Regions from separate parts of the Bacillus cereus group sp. BfR-BA-01360 genome, predicted to be linked through region 1. Evidence: riboswitches for the same ligand, from Rfam matches in the RefSeq annotation. Region 1 holds a riboswitch; the other holds the start of a gene.

Region 1 (3,199 bases):
TTGGGGACCACCTGGAACAGGAAAGTCGTATAATTTATCACGGATTATTTCTGCTCATTATCAAAAAGGAAAATCGGTTCTTGTATTAGCGCATAGTAATGCGGCAGTGGACGTGTTAATGAGTGAAGTTACGAAGCAAATTGAGAAGAAAAATAAATGGACGCCAGGAGAAATTGTTCGTTATGGTTTTAGCCAACATGAACATATACGTAATCACGAGACATTACTTGCTTCAAGACTTGTAGAAACGACAAATGGTTCATGGGGGGAAGAAAGACTTTATTTAGAAGAGATGCGCCAAGATTTGCGCGAAAAAATACTATCTTATAAAGCGACTGCTTCTGATAAGAAACGCATGCAAGAAATTGAAAGTGATCTTCGAAAACAGAGAGCGAAAATGAAAGAAGTAGAAAGAGAGTATATTGAAAATGCACAAGTAATTGGTGCAACATTATCAAAATGCGCAATTGATGCGCTGATTTATGAACGTACATTTGATCTAGTTATAGTAGATGAAGTCAGTATGGCGTATGTTCCGCAAATTGCTTTAGCAGCTGCACTTGGAAAACGAATTGTCATCTGCGGAGATTTCTTGCAGTTGCCGCCAATCGCAATGGCGAACCATGAACTTGTTCGAAAATGGCTTTGTGAAGATATATTTTATCATGTGGGAATTGTAGAATCTGTCAATCAATCTGAAGCGCATCCGAATGTATATATGTTGCAGGAACAAAGACGGATGCATGCGGATATCGCGAAATTTACAAATTCATTTATATATAAAAATAGAGTCTATGATCATCCGTCTGTTTCAAAGCGTAAAGAACTAGCAAAGTTACAACCGTTCGCAAACGAGGCAACTGTTTTATTTGATACGAGCCTAATGGGGGCTTATTCTTTAAAAGATGCTGCTTCCGGATCGCGTTTTAATATGATGTCTGGCTTAGTGGCGATACAAATGATTTTAATTGGAGTATTAGATGGTGTTCAATCAATTGGTGTTGTGACGCCGTACCGAGCGCAATCTCGCTTTTTATCAACAGGTATAAGAGAGATGTTGCAAAAAACGAAATATCGGAATGTACCAGTTTTAGCAGCAACGGTTCATAAATTTCAAGGTTCTGAAAGGGATATGATAATATTTGATACGGTTGATAGTTACCCGCAAGAGCGCCCTGGTGTGCTATTTTTTGATCACAAAAATCATCGCCTTGTGAATGTGGCCGTAACAAGGGCGAGAGGGAAGTTCATTCAGCTGTCAGATTGTCAATATATGCGTAAAAATCTTTCAAGAAAACAAGCATTATCACAGTTAACCGCTCATATAGAGCGCCACGGAAATGTGTATGATCGCACAACATCACGTCAAATATGGGAGCGGAAAATTACGAAGCGCTTACGTTGGTTTATGGAAATGAATCTAGAGGAACCAAAAGGGGTACTAAAAGATATTTTGACGGCAAAACGAAAAATTGTTTTATCGTTGCCAAGTACAAGGAAAATTGATAAGAGAGTATGGCAAGCGTTAATGCGTACGAATGCACAAGTAACGATTTATAGTGATGGTTCTATTCCGCTAAAAAATGTAAGAGTACAAAGACAAAATAAATCGTTCCCGTTTTTAGTCATTGATGATGAAATCTTTTGGGCAGGAGCTCCGTTAACATCGCAAATGATGTTTGAAGGGAGTCCGGAATTTCCGTATATATGTGCAAGACTGGAAGCACCAGAAACAATTGGTGTATTAACAGGATTTTTAGATATTCGGTAAAATCAGATAGGAATTCCTTGACATTTACTCGGAATAACAATAGAATAAAAATAATTTAATATAATTTTGTGAAAATTCTTATCTCGAGAGGTGGAGGGACTGGCCCTATGAAGCCTCGGCAGCGGATTCTTTATGAATACTGTGCCAATTCCAGCAAGTAATAGACTTGAAAGATAAGAAAGAAGCGTAGTTTGAATGTATATGCGAAAGCCTCTTTCTATCTTTTAGGAAAGAGGCTTTTTTACGTGTAAATAAAAGGGGGAGTAAAGGAAATGGGAATAACAAAAGTAACATCACATCGTAACATCATTCAAGAGAGTATTGAAAAACATAAAGAAAAGTATATTCAAACAAGTCATGCTATTCATGCGAATCCTGAAATCGGTAATCAAGAATTCTTCGCATCTCGAACGTTAAGTTTACTACTCGGCAGCGCGGGATTTCAATTGCAACACAATATCGCTGGACATGAAACAGGATTTATTGCAAGAAAAAGTTCAGGAAAAGCAGGGCCTACCATCGCTTTTTTAGCAGAGTATGATGCATTGCCTGGACTAGGTCATGCTTGTGGTCATAATTTAATTGGAACAATTAGCGTGGCGGCGGCGATTGCTTTATCAGAAACGCTTGAAGAGATTGGCGGTGAGATTGTTGTGTTTGGCACGCCAGCGGAAGAAGGGGGACCAAATGGAAGTGCAAAAGCTAGCTATGTGAAAGCGGGATTATTTCATCATGTTGATGCGGCGCTTATGATTCATCCTAGTGGGAAAACAGCAACAACAAGTCCGTCTCTTGCGGTAGATCCACTTGATTTTCACTTTTACGGGAAATCAGCGCATGCAGCAGCTTCACCGGAGGAAGGGATTAATGCATTAGATGCCATCATTCAATTGTACAATGGCATTAATGCACTTCGCCAGCAGCTACCTACGGATGTGAAAATTCACGGTGTGATTACAGAAGGAGGAAAGGCTCCAAATATTATTCCAGATTATGCGGTGGCTCGTTTCTTTATTCGTGCAGCAACGCGGAAAAGATGTACAGAAGTGACGGAAAAGGTGAAAAATATTGCACAAGGAGCGGCATTAGCTACCGGGACAACAGTAAAAATAGATCCATTTCAAAATGAAATTGATGAGTTGCTTATAACAAAAACATTGAATGAAGTAGTTGCTGAAGAATTAGAATCGCTTGGAGAAAACGTGCATCGAAAAGAAAGATTTGGTATTGGCTCAACAGATGCAGGGAACGTCAGTCAAGTTGTTCCAACCATCCATCCATATATTAAAATTGGCCCAGACGATTTAATCGCTCATACAAATGAGTTTAGAGAAGCAGCTCGTTCTGAATTGGGAGATAAGGCGCTCATTACAGCTGCGAAAGCGCTCGCTTATACAGCATATCGTTTAATGACGGAAGAAGGAACGC
Region 2 (3,199 bases), on a different contig from region 1:
TCCTTTGAAGCGATCGCACCAGTTGGATTGTTTGGGTAATTTAAAAACATTAATTTTGCCTGCTTGGCAGTATCTTCGCTTATTTTCATGTAATCCGGTAAAAAATGATTCTCTGCTAATAGTGGCATTGTTTCAAGCTTTGCCTTCGCTAAAGCAATGCCAGATAAATAGTCAGGATATCCAGGATCAGGAACAAGAATCGTTTCACCAGGATTTGTAAAACAAATTGGCAATTCTACTAATCCCGCTTTTCCACCAAATAAAATCGCAACTTCTGTTTTTGGATTTATTTTTACCCCATATTCACGTTCATAAAAGATTGCAACTGCCTCTTTTAAGCTGTTATGTCCACGAAATGGTGGATATTTATGATGAAGCACCTTTTCTGCTGCATTTTGTAAAGATTTTACGATATGCGGCGGTGTTGGTTGATCGGGATTTCCTTGCCCTAAGTTGATGACATCATGTCCAGCTTCAATTACTTTATTAACTTTTGTGACAAGTGAAGCGAAAAATTGTGTTGGGAGTGATGTCATAAGCTCGGAAGGTTTAAAATCTTTCATACTTTCCACCTCTTTTGAAAGTTGTTACAATTCTAGTGACAAATAATATATCCTTTCCAAGATTTTGTAAAGAAAAAAATAAAGAATGGGGCTGAAAAAATGAAGGTCGCATGTATTCAAATGGATATTGTTTTTGGTGAGGTAACTTTAAATACAGAGTACGCAGAGAAAAAAATAGAAGAGGCAATGAAAGTGAACCCAGATGTAATCGTATTACCTGAACTTTGGACAACAGGATATGATTTGAAGCGACTTCCTGAAATTTCGGATAAGGATGGAAAACAAACAAAAGAAGTGCTTTCAAAATGGGCAAAAGAGTTTAGCGTGAACATTGTCGGTGGTTCTGTTGCAAAGCAGACAGAGAAAGGTGTTACAAATACGATGTATATTATGGATCGCCAAGGAAACGTACAACATGAATATAGCAAAGTGCACTTGTTTCAGTTAATGAATGAACATAAGTATTTAATAGCAGGACATGAAACAGGAGAATTTACTTTAGACGAGATTCAGTGCGGAGGGGTTATTTGCTATGATATTCGTTTTCCAGAATGGATACGCGTACATACTGCTAAAGGCGCAAAAATAGTATTTGTAGTAGCAGAATGGCCTCTTGTTCGCCTTGAGCATTGGCGTTTATTACTGCAAGCGAGAGCAATCGAAAATCAATGTTATGTCGTAGCTTGTAATCGAGTAGGAAAAGATCCAAATAACGTATTTGGTGGTCACTCGCTTATTATTGACCCATGGGGAAAAATTGTCGCAGAGGCACAAGAAGAAGAGAGCATTCTTTATGGACAGATAGAGCTAGAAAAGATAGAAGAGGTCCGCAGAGGAATTCCTGTTTTTATGGATCGCCGTTTAGAATTGTATAAATAAAAAGATTGACAAATGATTTTTATTCTTGTTATAGTCATCATCAGAAAGTTAAACATTCGAATAAGTTGCAAAACTCTTATCAAGAGCAGGTGGAGGGATTTGGCCCTATGAAACCCAGCAACCGACCGTAATACCATTGTGAAATGGGGCGCTTATGCGCCAAAAAGGCACGGTGCTAATTCCAGCAGAAAATGAATTTTCTGGCAGATAAGAGGGGAGAAGATACACTTCAAACCTCTTTCTTCATGGAAAGAGGTTTTTCTTATGTTGAGAAACCTCTGAATTAAAAAGGGGGATGAAATAGTGGGATATTATGCATTAACGGAAGAAACAGCAGTGCAATATGTTAAAGAACAGGGATATTTTGAAAAAGAAGCCACGATCGTTTGCCGAGAAATAGGGGATGGGAATTTAAATTATGTATTCCATCTCCATGACGGGAAGCGAGGAATCATTGTAAAGCAAGCACTTCCATATGCAAAAGTAGTTGGTGAAAGTTGGCCGCTTTCGCTTAATAGAGCAACTATTGAAAGTTCGGCATTACAAATTTTTGCTAAGTATGTGCCGGAATTTGTTCCGAAAGTATATGGACATGACAAAGAATTGGCTGTAATAGTGATGGAAGATTTATCATCTTTGACAATTGTACGTAAAGGGTTCATTGAAGGAGAAGAGTATCCATTATTGTCTGAGCATGTAGGTCGTTTTTTAGGGAAAGTGTTATTTTATACTTCGGATTTCGGACTGAATACCGAAGAAAAAAGAGTACTAGATGGAAAATTTATAAACCCTGATCTTTGTAAAATTACAGAAGATCTCGTGTTTACAGATCCGTTTGGAAATTACGAAACAAACGACTATGAGAGAGAACTTCAGTCTGTTATAGAAGAGCTTTGGTGTGATAAAAATTTAAAACTGCAAGTTGCGCAATATAAATATAAATTTTTAACGAGAAAGGAAGCATTAATTCACGGAGATTTACATACAGGAAGCATTTTTGCTTCTTCAAAAGAAACGAAAATCATTGATCCTGAGTTTGCAACTTTCGGCCCGCTTGGATTCGATTTAGGACAGTTTATAGCAAATTTATTATTAAATGCCTTATCAAGAGAAGAGAAACGAGAAGTTGTATTTTTTCATATTGAAAAAACATGGAGCTATTTTGTAGATACATTTACAAAACTTTGGATATTGGAGGGTGTGGAAACGTATACGAAGGAAAAGCAATGGCTTCCGATTGTTCTGCAACATATTTTTCGTGATGCGGTTGGATTTGCCGGTTGTGAAGTTATACGTAGAACGATAGGTTTGGCACATGTAGTAGATTTAGATGGAATTGTTGAGAAAGATAGAAGAATACAAGTAAAAAAACAGGCTCTATATTTGGGGAGAAGTCTATTGTTACATCAAACAAAGGGGGCAGACATTCAAGTATTCAAAACATTATTTCAACATATTGTTTCTGAAGGAGGGATAAAGGTGTGAATACAACAGTTGCAGTTCCAAGAGCGATAATTTGGAAAGGTGATTCTATTACCATTTTGAATCAAACGAAGTTACCACATGTTGCGGAATACAAAACATTAACAAGTATTGAAGATGTTTGGAAAAGTATTGTTATGCTAGAGGTAAGAGGAGCGCCAGCGATTGGCATTGCGGCTGCTTTTGGATTAGCTTTAGCTGCTCAAAAATATGAAGCTATAAATATAGTGGAATTCAAAACAAAATTCAATCGAGACTGTAATTATTTAGGGACT

What was found. A riboswitch is a leader RNA that binds a small molecule or an ion and turns the genes downstream of it on or off. The one in region 1 is predicted to bind S-adenosylmethionine.
Region 2: it holds a riboswitch for S-adenosylmethionine, as region 1 does, so the genes downstream of both, mtnK (S-methyl-5-thioribose kinase) here and MR056_RS14355 (M20 family metallopeptidase) in region 1, are expected to answer to the same signal.

The regions. Positions count from the first base shown of each region.
Region 1 covers NZ_JAKUFV010000015.1:26,464-29,662, forward strand. The annotation lists gene MR056_RS14350 (AAA domain-containing protein) at 1-1,771, shown strand, start outside; SAM riboswitch class I at 1,847-1,951, shown strand; gene MR056_RS14355 (M20 family metallopeptidase) at 2,044-3,199, shown strand, end outside.
Region 2 covers NZ_JAKUFV010000001.1:222,314-225,512, reverse strand. The annotation lists gene MR056_RS01135 (pyridoxal phosphate-dependent aminotransferase) at 1-563, opposite strand, end outside; partial or broken gene MR056_RS01130 (carbon-nitrogen family hydrolase) at 578-1,442, shown strand; SAM riboswitch class I at 1,516-1,656, shown strand; gene mtnK (S-methyl-5-thioribose kinase) at 1,746-2,927, shown strand; gene mtnA (S-methyl-5-thioribose-1-phosphate isomerase) at 2,924-3,199, shown strand, end outside.